DNA from 2 places in the Halomonas sp. LS-001 genome. Region 2 is predicted to be linked to the other one. Evidence: predicted binding sites of a transcription regulator. Region 2 holds the regulator's gene; the other holds the start of a gene.
The links. The regulator FNR, encoded in region 2, switches genes on or off when oxygen is low (the NO sensors DNR and NnrR bind a similar motif). The targets are predictions, from matches to a motif close to TTGATNTANATCAA.
Positions count from the first base shown of each region.

Region 1: the regulator FNR is predicted to act here: its motif matches at 6,389-6,402, upstream of ccoM (cytochrome c oxidase subunit CcoM).

Region 1 covers NZ_CM129816.1:1,546,321-1,557,707, forward strand. The annotation lists gene ACU6TU_RS06910 (Fic family protein) at 1-899, opposite strand, end outside; gene ACU6TU_RS06915 (ABC1 kinase family protein) at 1,092-2,339, shown strand; gene ACU6TU_RS06920 (SEC-C metal-binding domain-containing protein) at 2,430-4,241, shown strand; gene ACU6TU_RS06925 (AmpG family muropeptide MFS transporter) at 4,238-5,605, opposite strand; gene ACU6TU_RS06930 (FKBP-type peptidyl-prolyl cis-trans isomerase) at 5,699-6,217, shown strand; gene ccoM (cytochrome c oxidase subunit CcoM) at 6,463-6,618, shown strand; gene ACU6TU_RS06940 (hypothetical protein) at 6,938-7,378, shown strand; gene ACU6TU_RS06945 (diguanylate cyclase domain-containing protein) at 7,372-8,544, shown strand; gene ACU6TU_RS06950 (lytic transglycosylase domain-containing protein) at 8,541-9,122, opposite strand; gene ACU6TU_RS06955 (proline--tRNA ligase) at 9,100-10,824, opposite strand; gene ACU6TU_RS06960 (hypothetical protein) at 11,064-11,387, shown strand, end outside.
Region 2 covers NZ_CM129816.1:3,123,680-3,135,066, forward strand. The annotation lists gene ccoP (cytochrome-c oxidase, cbb3-type subunit III) at 1-438, shown strand, start outside; gene ccoG (cytochrome c oxidase accessory protein CcoG) at 628-2,022, shown strand; gene ACU6TU_RS14045 (FixH family protein) at 2,031-2,546, shown strand; gene ACU6TU_RS14050 (heavy metal translocating P-type ATPase) at 2,558-5,035, shown strand; gene ccoS (cbb3-type cytochrome oxidase assembly protein CcoS) at 5,032-5,277, shown strand; gene ACU6TU_RS14060 (sulfite exporter TauE/SafE family protein) at 5,284-5,970, shown strand; gene hemN (oxygen-independent coproporphyrinogen III oxidase) at 6,099-7,526, shown strand; gene fnr (fumarate/nitrate reduction transcriptional regulator Fnr) at 7,590-8,336, shown strand; gene ttcA (tRNA 2-thiocytidine(32) synthetase TtcA) at 8,667-9,623, opposite strand; gene ACU6TU_RS14080 (DNA polymerase III subunit epsilon) at 9,824-10,486, opposite strand; gene ACU6TU_RS14085 (DUF294 nucleotidyltransferase-like domain-containing protein) at 10,483-11,387, opposite strand, start outside.

The sequences.
Region 1 (11,387 bases), 1.6 Mb from region 2:
AAATTCCAGAAACGTTCGGCCTGAGGACGATCAGGGTGTTTTGTCACGCCCTCTTTTATGTAGCTGCGATTGATATAGTCCAGCGCATCGCGAGTGATACGCCCCAGTGGCCCCTTGAATATCTTCTCTTCAAAGTGGTCACCTCCGGCGCCGTCAGGAAAATACACCACGTCTATCTGAGTCGCTGGAAAGAACTGATCGGGTTGCTCGTTAAAGAACAATAGCCCCACATTCTTAGGAAAGGCCATTTCGCTAGGGCCGCCCACCACATTCATCCGTCGGCCCAGGGTTTCAATATCCAGCTCGCGGGCTTCAGCGACTAACTCGCTGCCAATGTCGTGCAGAAAATCACGCATCAAGTAAGGGGAAAGGTCGCTTAAACCGGCGGTTTGGCGATAGCGATCATCAAAGGGCACGGTGGCGGCCAGACGTAAAAGCTCGCGTTCATCCTGACCCGATGCTTTCACTGTGCTGGTATGTTTACGCAGGTAATAGGCCCAGTCACTTTTCTTGCTCAAGCTTGTTTTGGCTTTATAAGGGCGTGTTTCACCCCCCGGCGCCCATAGCACCAGAATGGTTTTGTCCTGAATCTCATAGGTAGCGGTTAGCGGATGAAAGGGCGGCGCAATCGCTGAATGCCCAAGGTTCAATAGCGCTTTTTGAATGGCGTCGATCTGTTCCGGCAATAAACCGGCTGGCGGCAGTTGCGGTTGGCCATCTTTTTCAGCCACGCCCACCAGAATATAACCGCCCCCCAGGTTGTGGAAATCGTTAGCGAAGGCGCACAAGGTATGCAGGATAGACTCAGGGTTCCAGCCTTCTTTGTATTCAATGCGTTCGCTTTCCACCGTTCGGTGGTGAAGCAGGTTATTAATATTGATGGGGAGTGTCGGTGTCATCGGGTAGGTGCCATGGCGTGACAGTTAAAGCCTGATGTTCAAGGTTAACCTGATGAAGTTAAAAGGTACATGACAACGCAAACACCCTTATCAAGCTATCTTGTATATCTTTTGTATAAATATTTTGTACAAGAAGAAGCCATTGGGTAAACTGAGCTGATTCGAGTGAATTGATCTGAAGGGAGTGGCGCCATGCGTGAGCGCGGAAGAACACGGCGATTGATGGGGTTGGGTGCCCGAACGGGCGGGGCTTTGCTAAAGACCCGAATGGGTGGGCAGGCGGATTGGCGTGCCTTGGGTGAGGCGTTGTTCGAGGGGCTTTCCGAGCTCAAAGGCCCGGCCATGAAGCTGGCGCAGATCATGTCCCAGTGGGATGATCTCTTGCCCCAGGATCTGGCCGATGAGTTGGCGCGCCTGCAGCGTCAGGCGGAGCCGATGCCGTGGCCGCGTATCCGTGAAGCACTGGTACTCCAGTATGGCGATATTGAGGCTCACTTTACCCAGATTGAAGAGCGCCCCTTTGCGAGTGCCTCCATGGGGCAGGTGCATCGTGCGGTTACCGCTGCCGGTGAAACCGTGGTGCTCAAGATTCAGTACCCGGGCCTTGCGGATGTGCTGGAGAGTGATCTGAAACAGGTCAGGCGGCTGATGCGCCTGGGGCGCTGGTTCAAAGTACCTCAGGCCAGGTTGGATGCGCTGTTTGAAGAACTGGCCGCCGGGTTGCGTGAAGAGCTTGATTACCACGCAGAAGCCAAGGCGCTGGCGCGCTACCGGGAGCGTTATCAGGATGACCCACGGTTGGTGATTCCAGAGCCGTTGTTCGAGCTTTCCGGCGAGCATGTGCTGGCCATGCGCTTTGTTGACGGGACGCCACTGCGCGATCTGGAAAGTGCCGATGATACGCGCCGCCAGAAGGTTGCCGAAACGCTGGCTGACTGGATTACCAAAGAGTTGTTCACCTATGGCGAGCTGCATGCCGACCCGCATGCGGGGAATTTTGCCGCCGACGATGAAGGGCGCTTGGTGATCTATGATTTCGGCGCGGTGATTCCGGTGCCGGAAGAACGCCTGAAAGCCATGATGCAGTTGCTGGATGCCACCCTGGCCCAGGACGCAATGGCGATGGATGACGCGCTGCTCAAGATGGGCGGACGTCAGGGGCAGGGCGCGCCGCTGTCTTTATATCGGGAATCTGCTGAGTGCGTATCACCGCTGTTTGCGCCGGGTGAGCAGGATTTCAGTGATGTGCGCGTGCATCGCCGCCTGCGCGAACTGACGCCCAAGGTCTGGGCGGCTATGGATCGCCTGCAGCCACCGGCGGATACCTTGCTGCTGTCGCGGGCCCTGAATGGCCATTACTGGAATCTGGTGCGGCTGAAAGCGCGGCTGGATATGCATTCACGCACGGCGCCTCTGCTGGCCTGGGCTAAAAAGCCCTGAAACACTGCTTGGCCCGTCAATCCTCTCTGCGACACGGAGCTTGGTCATGCTAGACTATTGCGTTTTTAACGCAGCTGAGTGGAGACGCCAATGCTGGCGGTATGGGTTGAACAATTACTGGGGTTTGCCTCTGGGGCACTCTCGGCTATTCGGCAAAATGAACACTATCCTGATTTCATGACCTGGGTGCGCGCCCACGGTGCAGATTACTTTGGCGACGACGCCACTCAGGCTCAGGCGCTTGCGCCGATCATATGGTCGCAGACGCCGTTGGAACGCCTGGATTTTGCCGCTCAACCTTTGGCAACGCCAGGGCGTAATGAGCCTTGCTGGTGCGACTCCGGTCGCAAGTTCAAGCAGTGCTGCTCTCAGGTGGAATTCCCCACGGATATTCCTCCACAGATGATGTGGATGCTTTCCCTGCGCGAGTGGAAGGGTGCCACCCTGAAAGCGGCCCTGGCCAGCGGCAAAGCACCGGCGCAGTCGCTTCTGGAGGCAGGCTTGATTGCTGCTGAAAGTGGCCAGAGCGGGCGTGCCATGCAGATTCTGGAATCCCTGTTTGATGGCAGTGACTGGGCTCGCCTGCCGGAGCAGGCCGAGCCTGCTTTTGAGATCCTGCTGGATCTCTATCAGGAGCGCGGCTTCAACCGCAAGCGTGCTGATCTGCTGGACGATGTGCTGGACCGTGGGCCGATGTTCCTGCGCGGTGTGGCATTGGAGCGTCTGTGTCTGATGCACCTGGACAGTGATGATCTGGACAGCGCCCGTGCCGCCTTTGTGCGCGCTCAGCAGGCACTGCCGGATTCGCCGACACTTGCCTATATCGAGGCCATGCTGCTGCTGCATGAGGGGCACGAAGAGGAAGCCAGAGCGCGGGCAGATTTCTGGTATCGCCGCCTGGTGCGTCAGGGCGAACTGGATGACGATCAGCTGGACTTCCTGGCGGCATTGGCCGAGAACCCCGGTGCGACGCTGGCCGATCAACTGTTGAGCGCGGAAGAGGACCTTGCGACGCCCCTGATTGCTCTGCAGTCACTGCTGGCCGCGCTGACAACCGCGCCCAAGCTGGATTTTCGTGAGCGCGATGAGCGCCTTGATTATCATGTCAGTGCCCGTGAGGCGACCCTGTTTGCTGCCTGGCATGCCGAGTTTCAGGTAATGGTTGATAAAGAAGTGGCGCTGGGATTTCTGGATGACCCCTGGGATAACGCTGTGGGCTGGATGTCGGCGCTGTGTGCCAATCCTGAATGGCTGGATTCTCCCCAGGTGTTACAGGATCTTTCCCTCGCCTTGACCAGCCGTTTTGGTAGTTTGCCGTGGATGGCGCCCAGCCTGTTGGAACCGCTGGCGCAACGGCTGGATCGCTGGCTGGATCAGGCCCGCGCGGCGGGGAATGGCAACCTGTGCTGGGACGATGCCGATAATGCCATCCTGCTGCGTACCGGGCTGGCATTGGTGGTAGGGATGGAGCGAGGCGCTCGCCAGCATTCCCGCCAGCTGGCAGAAAAAATGCTGCTGGTTAACCGTCAGGATAGTCTGGGACTGCTGGAACTGGTGCTGGATCAACTGTTGCGGGATGACCGTAACGAAGACGCCTTGGAGTTGCTGGAAGAAAACCGCGACGATGGTTCCATGCCGCTGAACATCCTTTTTGGCCGGACACTGGCGCATTTTCGTCTCGGGCAGCTCGATCAGGCGTCGGCTGCGCTGGAAGATGTCCAGCGCCACAATCGCTATGCCATTGAACTGCTGGGGGCTGAGAACCCCCGACCGATGAAATCCAGTTGGGATGCCAATATTGAGCCAGGCACTCGGGGAGAGGCCTGGCAGTACCGTACCTTGATGCGTGACCAGTGGCGTTCTACTCCGGGCGCGCTGGCATGGCTGACGTCGAGTCGCTAGCCTTGCTTTGACACCGGACGGGGTACCAGCTGTTTATCGCGGCTGACCCAGATGGCCAGCGCTACCGCTGGTAGGCCGAGTAAAGCAGCTGCCACGAAAAAGCTGGCATATCCCTGTGAGGTGACGACCAGCCCGCCAAAGCCGCTGATGAATTTGCCCGGTAGCGTCATCAGCGAGGAAAACAGGGCGTACTGGGTGGCTGTGTAAGCGCGGGATGTCAGGCTTGACAGAAAGGCGATAAACACAGCACTGGCAAGCCCGTTGGCCAGGTTATCGCCGACAATGGTTACGACAAGCATCGGCAGCTGATTCCCCACCAGCGCCAGAAGGGCAAACAACAGGTTGGTCAGCATCACCAGCACGGCACCGAATACCAGCAGTGGCCCGATGCCGTAGCGGGCCACCAGAAGCCCTCCTAATATGCCGCCGGTCACGCTCATGGCGATCCCGAAAATATTGGTGACGTTGGCGATGGTTGCCAGGGAAAAACCCAGATCGATATACAGCGGGTTGGCCATGGACGCCATGGCCAGGTCACTGATTCGAAATACCGCAATAAACACCAGTACCCAAAGTGCCTTTATGCCATAACGACGGAAAAAGTCGCTGAAGGGGCAGATGATTGCGCCGATGGCCCAGGCGCCCAGCCGCCGTGACCAGCGGGGTTTTCCCCGGCTGGCGCGCAAAAAGGCACGCACTCTGGGTTCATGGGCAAGCTGAACTGTCAGCGAGCTGCGCGGTGGCTCAGGGCGCAGCAGCACCGTCATGATGCCTACGCCCACCAACCCGGCCATGCACAGGTAAGCAATATTCCAGGAGGTTGCCGCGGCAATAAACAGGGCGCCTGCGCCCGCTGCCAGCAAGCCGCCCCGGTAGCCAATGATATAGGTCGACGCCATGGCTGCCTGAATATCGTCGTCTGCCGATTCGATACGAAACGCATCAATGGCAATATCCTGCGTGGCGGAACCAAAAGCCACCAGCAGCGCAAAAGCAGCCACCCAGCCAAGGTTGCCCTGAGTTTCAATGCTGGCAAGCCCGACAAGACCCGCCACCATCATGGCCTGGGCTAACAGCATCCAGCCCCGGCGCTGGCCAAAGGTGCGCGTCAGTACCGGAAGGGCCAGGCGGTCGACAATCGGCGCCCAGAAAAACTTGATGGAGTAGAGCATGCCAACCCAGGCAAAAAAGCCGATGGCGGCGACTTCAACCCCATCACTGCGTAGCCAGGCGGAGAGGGTAGAAAAAACCAGAAGAAACGGCAGGCCAGCGGAAAACCCCAGAAATAGCATGGTGATAACCGGTGCATGCCAATACACAGCAAAGGCATCCCGCCAACTGCGTTGCGGCGTTGGGGTAGGCATAGGGTGAGGCTCCATAAAGACGACTACTAAAGGCGGGTGATACACTGCGCCCGATATTTTGAAAGTCCATAGCTTACCGGAGAGGAGTTTTCCATGTCGATTGCCGCGCATCAGGTAGTAACCCTTCATTACGTGCTTAGTGATGTTCAGCATGACGGAGACAAGCAGGTACTGGATGATTCCGAGGCGCGCCAACAGCCGCTGGAATATCTGCATGGGCACAATAATATCGTGCCGGGCCTTGAGCGTGCGCTTGAAGGTCAGTCTGTTGGCAGTGAACTGAGTGTGACATTAATGCCGGCAGATGCTTATGGCGTTCGCAATGAAGCGCTGGTGCAGAGCGTTGGCCGTAATGCCTTTGGAAGTGCTGATTTGCAGGTGGGAAGCCGTTTTCAGACGGAAGGCGAAGCGGGGCCTCAGATTGTCACCGTAGTGGCGATTGATGGAGACAGTGTGACGGTGGATACCAATCATCCGCTGGCGGGCAGGACCTTGCGTTACCAGATAAAGATTCTTGAGGTGCGTAAGGCGACCCGTGCAGAGTTGGCAAAAGGCCATCCATTGCCGCCGGGCACCGATCATAGCAAAGTAGAAGACCGTAAGGTGTTATAAGCCAGCGCGTTAACTGCGTATTACACTCGTAAAAACTCATCTTGGCTCTTAACAACCGATATTGAAACCCTTAACAACTGATCCTGAAGCTCTTAAAAACGGACCTTGATACCCTTAAAAACTGACGTAAATCAAGTTGGCCACCACAAAGATTAGCCTGGCGGCGCAAACTTGATCTACGTCAGTTCCTGCCGCTGTTTTCACGGCTAAGATTGTTTCATTACTTCACGGCGAGGAGAGTCGCTATGTACTGGGACGACACTATCATTTTTGGTCTGGTTACCGTGGCCCTCATGGTTGTCTTCATGATTGGCTGGGTCGGTTTTATCGTTCGTGACCACCGCCGTAAAAAAGGCAATAAACCGACCATTACGCATCATCAAGCGTCGCATCATCACTGAGTGGCAGACAGCTTGCGATAAATGCATCTGATAATGGCGCAGTTCAGGGGGGGGGTTATCAAGGTTTTCAATAGCGCTTTTGATTTTGCTTAGTTATCTGTTTTCAGCTATCTGTTGTCAGCTACCAGTTGTCAGGGGAGGAGGCTTGCTTTTAGGGGTAAGCTTCTAGTTGCCGGCCCATTTGGGTCGGCTTTTTTTATTTTTGGCTTTCGCGATAAGGAAATGTAACTTCTGATAAAATGAGCTAATGCAACTTAAGTGAGTGCCTCATATGCTGGCAGATAAAAAAGTGGCGTGGCGTGCAATTAGCAGGATGGTAATGACAATTGGGCTATTGGCCGTGGCAACCACGGCAACGGCCTACACACTGACGCTTGATAATGGTGAAACGACCTTGGAAGTGCCGGTTGAAGAGATTGGCACACATATTCCGTCGCATCGTTTTGCACTCTACGACCCTTACCAGGGGGAAACGGTTGAGATGCAAGGCGTCATCTTTCGTGACTTTCTGATGCATCACTGGGGTGAGGTGCCGCCTGCCCTGCATTTTACTGCCTGGGATGACTATAAGGTGACACTTTCAGGCTGGAGTAACCCCAACTGGTATCTGATCACTCATGAAAATGGGGCGCCGATAACGTTGCGTGAGCGTGGCCCGCTGCGTTTGGTCGAGCGTGACTACGGCGACCGCGACACCAGTAACCTGCGCGCCTTCAATGACTGGGTGTGGATGATTCGACGCATTGAGGCGTTATGGTAGCCCCGCAGAAGCCATTTTCGGACCTGTCGCCGTTCCAGTCGTTGGCGCCGCCGCCGACAAAAAAGCCTAAATGGCAGCGGCGCTACCTTAGCTGGCTTTCCTTGAGTCTGATGAGTTTTTTAGCATTAATGGTAGTGATTGTTTATGAGACTCGCTGGGTGAATCCGGAAGTTCAGGCATATTTCAGTCAGACGGGCAACCTCACCGGGCAGCAGCTTGCTACCCGAGCCCGTAACTATCTGCAAAATACCCAACTGGAGTTGCTGGCAGAAAGTGATGTGCATGAATCAATCACTGCTGATGCATCCATCATGTTGAGCCTAAACCTGGCTTATGGGCTTTTCGATGTGTCGATCTATCAAAACGAGTATGCCTGTACAAAAGAAAGTCTGGATCACATTGACTCTCTGGCCCAGACGATAATAGCCCAGGAAATCAGTGCACTTGATGCGGCTCGCCAGCTGTATTTGCCGATCCAGTGTCTGACAGAGATAGAAATGAGCCAGCTTGACCGGCGTGGCGAAGCGATCAACCGTTTTTCCGAGAATGCCCGTTTTAACAGCCAATTAGTGACTTACACCAGTCTGGTAATCTTCCTGTTGGGGATTGTGTTCTGGTGGATGCATGAGCGCCAGTTACGGCGAGCCGAAAAAGCAACCATTGAAACACTGGCCTGGATTCAGCGAGCGCTACATGACCCCTTGACGGGCGTGGGGAATCGCAGCGCATTGAATGAAGATATTGCACTGCTGGACGGTCTGTCCCTTGGGTTTATCCTGATTGATGTGGATTTTTTCAAGCAGTATAACGATGCATTGGGCCACCCCAGAGGAGACGCCTTACTGCTTGAGTTATGCGAGTTGATCCGCTCTTCCTTTGCCGTAGATGCCAGGCTGTACCGCCTCGGGGGAGACGAATTTGCGGCTCTTATTCCGTGTAGGAACACGGCGGATCTTGAACAGCATTGTCAGCGTTTGATGGAGAAGTTGAAACAGGCGGCCCTACCGCATCCTGCCCATCCGCATCATGATGTTGTCACCTTGAGTGTTGGCGCTACCTGTTTTCACGCCGGGCAGTGTATGTATTCAGAAGTTTATGTGACGGCGGACGACGTTTTGTATGAAGTTAAATCGACGGGTCGCGATGGCTTTCGGATTGCCGGTTAACGCCAATGCTGCTGCCAGGCACGCATTACGCGTTCCGGGTACCAGGTTTGGCCGAGGCTACCGTTGTAGCGGGCGAGAGCACGGGTGAAATCGCCGTTTTCAACGGCCAGATAGTGAGCCAGGATCGTGCAGCCGTAACGCAGGTTTCTGGCAGGATCCTTGAGGTTATCGGCGGCCAGGCCAAGTTCATCAATCCAGAACGGCATGATTTGCATCAACCCGACGGCACCTGCTGATGACACTGCCGACGGCTTGAAAGCACTTTCCACTTCCATCAGTGCCAGTATCAATGCAGGCGGAAGCCCCGCCAGCGAGGCTTCCTGATAAGTGCGTCTGAGTATCAGAGCGCGTAATACTGCAGATGACACAAAACGGGCAAGCTGGGGAGCCATGCGTTGCTCCCAGCGCTGCTGTTCAAGGCTTGCCTTCTGGGAGGTGATCGCCGCTTCAAAGGTTGGCATCAGCGTTTCATGGGGTGCTGCCAATGCCACAGGGCCTAGCAGACAACCCACCGCAAGCCATGCTCCAAGCGATGCCCCAAGCGTTAGGTAACGATTAACTAAGGCCAGCTTTTTCACGCAGGAAATCAATCACCGACTCAGCGGCGATCATGGTGGCTTCGCTATCACGGCGGCCTTTGTATTCAAGCTCGCCCTTATCCAGGCTGCGGTCACCAATCACCAGGCGGTGAGGAATGCCCATCAGCTCCAGGTCGGCAAACTTGACGCCAGGCCGGGTATCGCGATCATCCAGTAAGACGTCCATTCCGACAGCGCTGAGGGCCTGATACAGGCGCTCGGATTCTTCGCGTACACGCTGGGATTTGTGAGCATTCATTGGTACCAGTGCCACCTGAAAAGGCGCAATGGCGTTAGGCCAGATGATGCCGGACGCATCGTGGTTCTGCTCAATTGCCGCAGCCACAACACGGGTAATGCCGATACCGTAACAGCCCATCCACGGGTGGCTGGTTTTGCCGTTATCGCCAAGCACGCTGGCGTTCATCGCCTGGGAGTATTTCTGACCCAGCTGGAAAACGTGACCGACTTCGATGCCGCGCTTGATGGCAAGGGTTCCCTTGCCATCAGGGGACGGATCACCTTCTACCACGTTACGCAGGTCAGCCACGTCGGGCAGAGGCGCATCGCGTTCCCAGTTGATGCCGAAATAGTGCTTACCCTCGATGTTAGCGCCCGCGCCAAAATCGCTCATCAGGGCAACGCTACGATCAATGATAATCGGCATGTCCAGCCCGACCGGGCCGAGTGAACCAGGGCCTGCGCCAACGGCAGCGCGAATTTCTTCTTCGCTGGCCATGGTCAGCGGGGTCGCAACACGGGGATGATTTTCCGCTTTAACTTCATTCAGTTCATGGTCGCCACGTACCAGCAGGGCAATCAACCCGCCTTCAGCGGCGTGAACCATCAGGGTCTTGATGGTCTTTTCGATTGGCAGGCCGTGCTGCTCTACCAGCGTCGCAATGGTTTTGGCGTTGGGCGTGTCGACAAGCGTCATGGCATCGGCAGGGGCGCTACGTTCCTGAGGGCTGTTCAGGGGGGCGGGCAAGGCTTCGGCTTTTTCCATATTCGCTGCGTAGTCGGACTCGGTGGAGAAAACGATATCGTCTTCACCAGAGTCAGCGAGCACGTGGAATTCATGCGAGCCAGTACCGCCAATCGAACCGTTATCCGCAATCACCGGGCGGAAATCCAGGCCCAGGCGGGTGAAGATACGCGTGTAGGTGTCGTACATCACCTGATAGGTATCCTGCAGCGAGGCTTCATCCAGGTGGAACGAGTAGGCGTCTTTCATGATGAATTCACGCGAGCGCATAACGCCAAAGCGTGGGCGGATTTCATCGCGGAATTTGGTCTGAATCTGGTAAAAATTGGTCGGCAGCTGTTTGTAGCTGGCGATTTCCTTGCGCACCAGGTCAGTGATGACCTCTTCATGAGTCGGGCCAACGCAGTAGTCACGCTCATGCCGGTCTTTCAGGCGCAGTAGCTCTGGGCCGTACTGTTCCCAGCGCCCGGATTCCTGCCAAAGTTCCGCCGGTTGAACTGCCGGCATCAGTACTTCCTGAGCGCCTGCACGGTTCATTTCTTCGCGTACGATGGTTTCCACCTTGCGTAAGGTGCGCAGACCCAGCGGCAGCCATGTGTAAAGCCCGGAGGTCAAACGACGGATCATCCCGGCGCGAAGCATAAGCTGGTGGCTGATAACTTCAGCATCGGCTGGTGTTTCTTTGAGCGTGGCAATCAGTAATTGGCTGGCGCGCATAAGGTGGGTGTTCCCTTGGTGTCGAGTCGGTTTGGTATGAAGCGGAATGTCACAATGCGACTATTGTACGGTGAACCGTTGACAGCGGCAAAACGTAAACTGGCCCTAAGCGGATCATCTGGCGGCTTTTAGTTGATTGGTAGGCTGCCGCCCATGGTAATATCCAGAATAATTTTTCTTATATACAAGATGTAACTTTTTACATATTACAAATAACGATTATTTTCTGGGGCTGATTAATGATTCAGGTGCATCGTACTTGTCAACGTGAACGGTTGAAATCCTGGTTGAAGCGCGCGGTGGTCGCTTCCTGTGTGGTATCACTCACCGGCTGTGGCACGGTTTTCTATCCTGAGCGCAAGGGGCAGATCAGCGGTGAGATTGATCCTATCGTTGCTGTTGCAAATGGCGTGGGGCTGCTGTTTTTCCTGGTGCCGGGTGTGATTGCCTACGCCGTGGACTTTTCTAACGGCACAATTTACCTGCCGGGCACCCATTCTGCTTCGTTGGATGTTCAGCGTCTTGAAGATGCCAATGACAAACAGGCGCTGGAAGCGCTGTTA
Region 2 (11,387 bases):
AACCTGACCGATGATGACTGGTTGTACGGCGGCGCGCCCGAGAACATTGTCATGACGCTGAATAATGGTCGTAACGGCCTGATGCCAGCCTGGCAGCAACTAGGTGATGAGAATATCGAAAACCTGACCCAGTATGTTCTCTCGCTGTCTGGTACGGAACACGATACTGAACGGGCGGCAAAAGGAGAAAGCACCTACATGTCGGTCTGTGCAGCCTGCCACACGCCGCAAGGCACCGGTAACATCGCCCTCGGTGCTCCCAACCTGACTGATAACACCTGGCTGTATCTGGCACAGGGGCAATCCGTTGCCGACTCTATCCGTCAGACATTGCGTAATGGTCGTAATGGGCACATGCCGGCCCAGGCGGCTTACATCGGTGAAGAACGCGTTCATCTGGTGGCAGCGTATGTCTATAGCCTCAGCGATGACGACTAATCGTGAAATTCACGCATTAAGTTGCTGATATAAAAGGGTGCGGCTTGAAACCGCACCCTTTTTTGACTATCAATACATTAAACTGTTACCGACACATTAAATCACCACCGACACATTAAGCTGATGCTAAGCACTTCCGCCATTTCGGGCGGAAATTATCTTCCCGCCTCTTTGAGCTGCGATATTGCCATGGAAAAGATACCCGCTAAAGACGTCACTCAAGAAATGTATGCCCAGCGTAAACATATTTATGTGCGCGAAATTAAGGGTTTTTTTCAAAAGCTCAGACGCAGTGCCAACTGGGGGTTGATGCTGGCTTTCTTTTTATTACCGTGGATCAATATTGGCGACAGACCAGCCATCTGGTTTGACCTGCCTAGCCGCGAATTTCATATCTTCTTTGGCACCTTTTATCCACAGGAATTTATCCTGCTCTCGTGGTTATTGATTATCTGTGCCTTCGGGTTATTTTTTATTACGGTGTTTGCCGGGCGCGTCTGGTGCGGCTACACATGCCCGCAAAGCGTTTGGACCTTCCTGTTTATCTGGCTTGAGCACCGCATCGAAGGCCCGCGCAACAAGCGTATCAAGCTCGACAGTCAGCCGATGAATGGTGAAAAATTACGCCGTAAAACACTTAAGCATATCGCCTGGCTATTGATTGCTTTTGCAACAGGCGCCACCTTTGTTGGCTATTTCACCCCCATTCGTGACCTGATGCCTGACCTTGCAACGCTTCAGGCCCACGGCTGGTCTTACTTCTGGGTAGGTTTCTTTACTGTATTTACCTACCTCAATGCTGGCTGGCTTCGCGAGCAGGTATGCATTTACATGTGTCCTTATGCCCGCTTCCAATCTGTCATGTTTGACCGTGATACTCTGATTGTTTCCTATGACACGAACCGCGGCGAGCCGCGCGGACGGCGTAAGCGTAACCTCAGTCACGAAGAAGCTCGTGCCGCTGGTCACGGCGATTGCATCGATTGTGATCTGTGTGTACAGGTCTGCCCAACCGGAATTGATATCCGCGATGGGCTGCAATATGAGTGCATTACCTGTGCGGCCTGTATTGATGCCTGTGACAGTGTCATGGATAAGATGGGCTACCCCCGTGGTCTTATACGCTATACCACTGAAAATGCGTTGGAAGACAAACCGACCCACATTATCCGCCCCCGTTTGGCTGGCTATCTGGCTGCCCTGCTGGTCATGATCGGCGCTTTCGCCTGGGCCGTGAACGATCGCCTACCGCTCAATTTTGATGCCGAGCGTGAGCGCACCCAGCTTTATCAGATGACTCAGGATGGCCGCATCAGTAACGTTTACACCTTATCGATCCGGAATCTTGATCAACAGGATCACCGTTACACACTCGGGGTTTCGGGCCTTGAAGGTATTCGTCTGGACCAGACAGAGATCACTGTTCCCGCAGGTGAATCGCGGTTAGAGGTAGTGACCGTTACTGCGCCAGCGGAGGCGATTTCGCAGCCCAGTCACGATATTGTGTTATCCATTGCAGCGGACAACGATGCCAGCATTCAGATGGATCGTGACGCACGCTTTATCGGCAACATCAAGAGGTAAATTGCCCTATGTCTCCTCCGACAGCGGAAACGCCCTGGTATAAGCAGTTCTGGCCATGGTTCATGCTCAGCCTTCTGCTATCGTCTGTGATTTTCAGCATGGTGTTTCTGTTCTTTTCAGTGCGCTATTACGATGGTTCCGTGACGGCGGATTATTATAAGAAGGGCCTGGCCATTAACGAGCAGCTTGCCAAGCAAGAGCATGCCAGCCAGCTAGGGCTTTCTGCAGCACTGCGCGTCGATAATGTTTCCGGCGATGTCGTTATTGACCTGGAAGGAGAGCGCCAGCCAGAGCAGCTTCATCTGGCGCTCATCTTTCCGACTGACAGTCACTTTGACCGTGAGTTGATGCTAAACCATGTGCGTGACGGCCGCTATGTCACCACGCTGGAAGAGCCGCTGCAGTATCGCTGGTATCTACAACTTCAACCGGAAGAAGGCGAAGAGGCAGAATGGCGGCTCACGGGTGAAATACGCTTCCCGGAAGACAGCGACCGCGATATTACTCTTGTTCCCGGCATTTAGGCCGCAGACGCATGACCACACGCACCCCGGACGCAACGGCGTCCACTCCCTGTTATCACTGCGGCAACCCGGTGCCCCTTGGGGCACCGTGGTATATCAAGATAGACGACACCTCCCACCCTCTGTGCTGCCCAGGTTGTGAAGCCGTCGCCCATGCAATTATCGATGGTGGGCTTGAAAGCTACTATCGTTACCGCACGGAACTCCCGGAACGCCCGGATGAACGTCAGGCAGCCAATGCCGACACATGGCAGGTCTTTGATGACCCTGGCTTGCAGGCCAAATTCGTCCACCCGGATGGCGATGATGGCCACGTTCGCGCCACTCTCGCGGTCGATGGCATCACCTGTGCGGCCTGTGCGTGGCTCATTGAACACCGTCTTAATGCCCTTGAAGGCGTGACCAGCAGCGCAGTCAACCTGACCCATCACCGTGTGCGCATCAGCTGGGACCCAGCGCTTATTCAGCTTTCTCAGTTGCTTGCAGAACTGGCGGCCATTGGCTACACCGCGCAACCCTACGAGCCCGACCAGGCACAGTTACGCCTGCAAAAGGAAGAGCGCATGAATGTGCGACGCCTGATCATCGCTGCCGTGGGCATGATGCAGGTCATGATGTTTTCAATTCCGATTTACGTGTCCGGGGCAGAGGGCATGTCGGAAGACTTTTACGTGCTGTTTCACTGGTTATCGTTTGCCCTCGCCACCCCAGTGGTGTTTTTCTCTGCGCTGCCTTTTTTTCAAAATGCCCTACGTGATATCAAGGCTGGCGTACTCGGCATGGATGTGCCCGTGTCGCTGGCTATCGGCTGTGCTTATGCGGCGAGCGCCTATGCGGTGATATTTAATGTCGGCGAGGTGTATTTTGATTCGGTGGCCATGTTCACCTTTTTTCTGCTTTTCAGTCGCTATATCGAAGCCCGCGCACGGCGTCGCAACGGCCAGAGTGGTAATGCGCTTAGCAGTGTACTGCCTGTGTCTGCCACCCGCCTAGAAGATGACGGCAGCGAACGTATCCTGCCCGCCAGCGAGCTTCAGGAAGGTGATCGCGTGCTGATCAAGCCCGGCCATGGCGTTCCGGCTGACGGGATTATTGAAGACGGTGACTCCAGCCTGGATGAATCCATGCTGACCGGCGAGTATCTGCCGGTGACACGTCAAGTCGGTGAACGCATTGTCGGCGGCAGCCAGAACATGGAAAACCCCTTGATCATGCGTGTTACCCATGCCGGTAACAATGCCCGCGTTTCCAGCATCGTCGACCTGACCGACCGCGCGTTTGCCAGCCGTCCGCGACTAGCGCAGATGGCCGCACGGATGGCCCACCTGTTTGTACTTCGCCTGCTGCTGGTAACCGTTTGCGTGACCGCCATCTGGTGGTGGATCGACCCTTCGCGCGTGCTGTGGGTCATGCTTTCTGTACTGGTGGTCACCTGCCCTTGTGCGCTCGCACTGGCAACACCGACCGCCCTGACCGCCGGCCACGGTCAGCTGCGTAAACGCGGGGTTCTGATTACCCGTGCGGATGCGCTGGAGTCACTTTCCAGCGCCACTCGGGTGATTTTCGATAAAACCGGCACCCTGACCCGGGGTGAAATGCAGTTGACCGAAACACGCTTATGTACCGACACCCTCGACACGGAGCAGGCCAAAGCCATTGCCGCTGCCCTGGAGTCACGTTCAGAACACCCCATTGCACAGGCATTTCGTCCTTATCGGGATGCCACCCTGCGGGCGAGTGGTCTGCGTAGCATTACCGGCCAAGGGCTTGAAGGTTACCTGGATGACCGTCTGTGGCGTCTCGGCAAGCCAGCATTTGCCTGTCATCACGCCCCCGCGCCGCCCGGACAGGGCCAATGGCTGTTACTCAGTGAAGAGGGTACTCCTCGCGCCTGGTTCCGTTTATATGATGGCGTTCGCGATGATGCAGCTGACACCATTACTGCCCTGAAAGCGAATGGTATAGCGGTGGAGCTGCTTTCCGGCGACACGACCGCCACGGTAAAAGAACTGGCGGAACAGCTCGGGATCGATACCTGGCACGCTGGCGCCAGCCCTGAAGGTAAACTGGCTCACCTGCAGGCTTTACAGAAAAAAGGCGAATGCGTCGTCATGGTCGGCGACGGTATCAATGACGTACCGGTACTAGCCGGTGCGGATGTCGCAATTGCCATGAACACGGCCACGGACCTTGCCCGGACTCGCGCCGATGCCGTACTGCTCAACCCACGCCTGATACGCATTGCCGATGCCGTTGACATATCACGGGCAACCCGGCGTATCATGCGTCAGAACATGATCTGGTCAGTGTGCTATAACGTCACCGCTCTGCCTTTGGCGGCGTTTGGCCTGGTTCCCCCCTGGCTGGCAGCGCTTGGCATGTCTTTCAGCTCGCTGGTCGTTGTAGGCAACGCACTACGGCTGAGCCGCTGGAAAAGCCGTCGACCCGCGCCCAGCTCTCCGCCCATCTCTAAACCGGTATCTGCATGAGCATTTTATATCTGCTAATTCCGTTATCGCTGATTCTTTTAGGGCTGGCGGTCTGGGCGTTTTTCTGGGCGGTCAAAAATGACCAGTTCGATGACCTGGAAGGGCCTGCTCATCGCATTCTTTTCGATGAGGATGAAAACGACCTGTTACCCGAAGAACGCGAACGCCGCCAGCAAAAACGCGCACGCAATGCCACCGAACGGGCCTCTGCCCGAAAGCCTTCTGATGACAGTGACCGCTAACACACCATGAATCCTACCGGTCTTGAACTCCCGCCGCTGTTTGCCGCCTTTATTTTCGGGTTGATGGGCGGTGCCCACTGCATCGGGATGTGCGGCGGCATCATGAGTGCTCTCACCTTCGCGGTACCGCCCAGCATGCGCCAGCCTGCCCGGCTCGGCGGGCTTTTACTGAGCTACAATCTGGGCCGCATTCTGAGCTACATGATTGCCGGAGCCATTGTCGCCGCTCTCGGCACCCTGCTATCACTCTCCCCCAGCGCGGGAAAACTGCTGCAGGCATTCGCTGCCATCATGCTGATTCTGATGGCACTGTATATTGCTAACTGGTGGAAAGGCTTGCTCAGGATCGAAGCCGTGGGCAGGCGCGTCTGGAAGCATATTGAACCCTATGGAAGACGCCTGATGCCCGTCGTCAAACTTCCCCAGGCTTTCGCGCTTGGTGCCGTATGGGGTTGGTTGCCCTGCGGGCTAGTCTACTCAATGCTGGCCTGGAGCCTGGCCATTGCCGACCCGCTAAAAGGCGCGTTATTGATGGGCGCTTTTGGCCTGGGCACACTGCCAGCGTTGCTTGCTACCGGTATTGCGGCACGCCAGTTCAGCGGCTTGATTCGCCACCCGGCTACACGCACTGTTGCGGCATTAAGTATTATTGCTTTTGCTCTCTGGCAACTATTCAGCATCGTCTTTGGCTAAGTTCTTTGAGTATGTTCTTTGAGCACGTTCTTTGCGTACGTTCTTTGATGTAGCTCAACTACTGCATGTCTGGCGAGCGTTAGGATGAGACCTGTTTCTGTGTCATCACTCAGTTCTGGAGTCTCTTCATGGCCGTTCATGATCTCGCTGCTTCTTCTACCACTGACAGGGCGGCGCCAAGTCACGCCGCATGGGATGAAGAACTGTTACGCCGTTATGACAAAAGCGGACCACGCTACACTTCCTACCCAACAGCTCTATCGTTTCATGACCAGTTTGGAGCTGACGACTTTACCGCGGCCTTAGAGCGCAGTAATGCCACCCAGCGTCCGTTATCGCTTTACGTGCATGTCCCTTTCTGCCGAAAAATCTGCTTTTATTGCGCCTGCAACAAGATAGCAACGAAAAACACCGCACTTGCCGAGCCTTACCTATCCCGGCTTGACCGTGAAATGGTGCTGACGGCGCGCCACCTTGATACCACGCGCAATGTTGAACAGCTGCACTGGGGCGGCGGTACTCCCACGTTTTTAACCCTGAGCCAGATGAGCGATGTGATTGATCGTCTTGATGCACGTTTTGGGCTGTCATCAGCGCCAGACCGTGACTACGCCATTGAGATTGACCCTCGCGAAGCCGATGTCTTCACCCTGCGCCACCTGCAGTCTCTAGGCTTTAACCGCATCAGTCTTGGCGTGCAGGACCTTGACCCTGTGGTGCAAAAAGCCATTAATCGACGCCAGCCTCGAGTATTGACCGAAACACTCATGGAAGAAGCACACCGTTTAGGTTTTCGCTCCCTGAACCTGGATCTGATTTACGGCCTACCCCACCAGACCCAGGCAGGCTTTGCCGACACCTTGCGTCAGGTCATTGATCTTAATCCAGCGCGCCTGTCAGTGTTCAACTATGCCCATATGCCTCAGCGTTTCCCCCCTCAGCGGCGCATCAATGAAAACGACTTACCCAGCGCTGAAGAAAAGCTCGATATTCTGCATACCACGATCGATATGCTGACCGGCGCTGGCTATGTGCATATCGGCATGGACCACTTCGCACGCCCCGATGACAGCCTGGCCGTTGCGCAGCGTGACGGTACGCTGCAACGCAACTTTCAGGGCTATTCCAGCCATGCCCAATGCGACCTGGTGGGACTGGGCGTTTCAGCGATTTCTCGCGTCAACGATGTCTATGCCCAGAACCCGACGGATCTGGCTAGCTACGAACAGGCACTTGATCAAGGCCAGCTGGCCACTGTCAAAGGCTTGCGATTAAGCACGGACGACCTGATCCGCCGCGACGTCATTGAGCGCATGATGTGTGACATGCAGATTGATCTGGCGGCGGTTGGCAAGCGCTGGAATATTGATGCACCGCGTTACTTCGCCGATACACTGGAACGTTTACAGGGTCCGCTACGCGACGGTCTGATTGAACAAGAAGGTAGCATCTTGCGCGCCACGCCTATCGGACGCCTACTGATTCGCCACCTGGCCATGGCATTTGATGCTCACCTGCCCGGCGATACCACCCAACGCTATTCGAGGATTGTTTAACACGCTTGTCGGCGATGTGCTCTTGCTCGCATAATGGATTATCATTTTTTAACGGAGTAACACATGCCGGAATTAAACAGTCGTCAGCGGGTCCGGCTGAATGAAACACGCTGCCAGACATGCAGCCTGAGTTCGCTGTGCCTGCCACTGGCACTTGAGCTGGACGATATGAGTCAGTTTGATGCCATCATCCGTCGCCGCGCACCGTTGAAAAAAGGCGAGCCGCTGTTTCGTCAGGGAGACAGCTTTACCAGCGTGTTTGCCGTTCGTTCCGGAAGCCTTAAACAGCTCACTACGGAAGGCAGTGGTAGCGATCAGCTAACCAATTTCTACCTGCCCAGTGAGCTGGTCGGGCTGGATGGCATTGATGAGGAACATTACCCGGGTAGCGTGGTGGCACTGGAAACCACCACGGTGTGTGAGATCCCCTTTGACCGTCTGGATCTGCTGTCTGAAGAATTGCCGGAACTGCGCGGGCAGCTTTACCGCAGCATGAGCAAAGAACTACGTGATGACCGACGCATGATGCGGCTACTTTCGCGCAAGACCGCCGATCAGCGCCTGGCCACCTTTCTGATCACGCTGTCTGACCGTTTCCGTCGGCGTGGCTATTCACCGTACAGTTTCAGACTTTCGATGTCGCGGGCGGATATCGGCAACTATCTGGGTCTGGCGGTTGAGACGGTCAGTCGGATTGTCAGTCGTTTTCAAAGCCAGGGCGTCGTTGCGGTCTCAGGACGTGAAGTTAATATCCTGGACATGCCGCTGTTGCTGAACCTGGCAGAAGAAGCTGTCGAAGACGCAAGCTAGGGTCTGTTGACGTTTCATTCACGGCCGCGCTGGTGTCAGTTTTTATTCGGGGCAAGGCAGGAGGAGAGACGTTTGGTAACTCCAAATGAACGACGACTAACGCCGCAGCGGATAAAAACTGACCCAGCCCTTCGGGTTGCGCTTCAAAATGCACCATACTGCGTTGCGAAACTTGAGAAGGGAACCACCCTTACCTGCGTTCCGCGCCTTGTCTGGCACATTTTGATGCAGCAACGCGGTTCGTGATGAAACGTCAACAGACCCTAATACCAATGCAGCGCTGTTTTCACCATCAGCCTCCAGGCCCGGCTACTGACTCAGCTACCGATATTAAGCGCCATCAAGGTTAACGGTGCGGATACGGTCGGCCATCATGTCAGCCTGCCTGGCTTCCAGACCCTCGAAGTCGAACAGCTGCCGGTCAGCCAGCTGCGAAGGCGCAACGTTAGTCACCGCCTTGAACATGCTTTCCAGCCGCCCCGGGTGTTTTTTATCCCATTCAGCAAGCATTGCCTTGACTGTCTGGCGCTGCATATTGGGTTGGGAGCCACACAGGTTGCAGGGAATGATCGGAAATTCCATCAGGCGGGCGAACTCGGCAATATCGGCTTCTTTGCAGTAAGCCAATGGCCGGATCACGATATTCTTGCCGTCATCAGACAATAGCTTCGGCGGCATGGATTTAAGCGTACCGCCGAAAAACATGTTCAGAAACAGGGTTTCCAGAATATCTTCACGATGGTGCCCCAACGCCACCTTGGTCGCGCCAATTTCCTCGGCAAAGCCATACAGAGAACCACGCCGTAGCCGCGAGCACAGTGCGCAGGTCGTCTTACCTTCCGGCGTTTTTTCCTTGACCACGGAATAGGTGTCACGTTCAAGAATGTGGTAATCGACACCCAGTTGATCAAGATACTCAGGCAGAACATGTTCAGGAAAGCCTGGCTGTTTCTGGTCGAGATTGACCGCCACGAGCGAAAAATTCACGGGCGCATTACGCTGTAAATTGCGCAATATCTCCAGCATGGTGTAACTGTCTTTCCCACCAGACAGGCAAACCATCACCTTATCGCCTTCTTCAATCATCCGGTAATCAATGATGGCATTACCAACGTCGCGACGTAGGCGCTTTTGGAGTTTATTGAATTCACGCTTCTGCCGGGCATCCGCCACGCTGACACCCGATGGATGCGTCTTATCTGCCTGTGAGTCAGACAGTGGGGTCTTCACCGGGTCGAAGTGATCAACAAATGGTGTGGCTGATGATAGAGACGTAGACGTTGACATAAACACGGGCCCAAACAGTCGTAGTGCAGCAGAGAGGAAGTCGGCAGCTTTTCAAACGGTGCATTCTAACAGCTTATTTTAACGACTGCTGAGGCTGAAAAACACACAACAAGACAACGAATCGTTATATTCGGGCGGTCTTATCCAGGTGTGGAGGCATTTCAGCGCAGATCCAGCCGACGCCAGCTCTAACGCCAGCTCTACTGTGTCAGACGCTGTAATTTAAGATAGAGCAGTGCACTTGCCATCGCTTGATCCAGTACGCTGTTGAGGTCTGACAAGGGAATTTTCCAGTGTCTTGCCGCCGTACTCAGTTGTTTGGGCGCTTCAAGATGGGGCTGGCGGCGGCGCAGCATGCGCTGATAGTGATGGGCAAGATCTATCTGCGCATTGGGCAAGGTAAAGCCTAGATGCTTACGCAATGCTTTGTTGAAAACAGTTAACTGCTCTGGCAGAGACCATCCCAGCAAAGGACGATTTCCCAATGCACAAACCAGAGTTTCTAGACTGCTTGCATCACGAATCAATGACGTTTGTGGCGAGTGCAGCAAGCCATGCTGACGCTGCGTCGCTGTGCTGTGAGAGGTGTCTCTGTCGGCGTCAGCCGCAGGTAACAACGTCACGACCTGCGCTTCGCTGATTTTCAACCGCTGAGGCGTAAACGGTAAAATAGCGAGCGTTACCACACCGCCCGCCCCTTGATGGCAGGCTAAGGCAACCATTTCCTCTCCCATATAGGGCTGAAACAGCCAATGAAAGGGGGAATGGATATGACGGCGGCGATCACTTTCCCGGCGCAGCAAGGTACGCAGCGAGCCATTGAATAAGCTCACGTGGCGGTCAATCAGTGCCATGCTGCTCACGAATACTCCAGATGATAACGATGCGAAAGACGCTGTTTGAAATCCTTGACGATGTGTAACGCTTCACGCAGTAAATCTCTCTCAAGCGACGAAAGCTCCTGCACCACCACGCGGTCTGAACGTTTGCTGTCATTCGATGTTTCTTCATCGAGTTGCTGTTTCAGGCGTAATTCAGTAAACAGTGCCAACGCCTCCCCCAGATCATCAGCAAAACGGCGCTTCAAGCGGCCGTCTTCCACCAACGCATCAAGACGCTCAAGGGTCGAGGTGGCAAGAATCCGGCGCTCCAACGCCATAGTGCGCACCCCATGTACAATAGGAAAAATCCCGCCTTTTTTTATATCAATTCCGTGTTGGGGCTTCTTAAGGGAGCCAAACAGGGTCAAGGGAGTGGAAAACCGCAGCGCCGTGCGGGCAAAGTAGGAAAGTAACAACTCATCCCGGGTGCCAAGATCAAACAGGGTATCGCGCACCTGATCAAGCAGGGCCGGGTTACCTGCTACCGCATGGGCATCCAGCATGATGGCCAGTTTCATCAGGCTATCGCCATCACGCGCATCGACCCACTTTGCAATCCGCCGTCGCCATTGGCTCACCGTGCCCACCCACTCAGGATTGGAAACCATGATGTTGCCAGGGCAAGGCGGGTACCCCAGTTTGATCAGCGTCTCGGTCAGGCGCTGCATGTCGTCACTGACATGCGGCCATTCGAGCGCATCATCCAGAATCAGGCCATTATCCTGATCGGTTTTCAGGATCTGTTCGCCGCGCCCTTCGCTGCCCATCACCATCAGACAGCTATCCCCATGAAAACGCTCATCTATCGTGAACTGCCACGCCTTGCTGATAATCCGCCCATTCAAGGCGGCCAGCAAGTCCATGGCGAAACGCAGTTTTACAC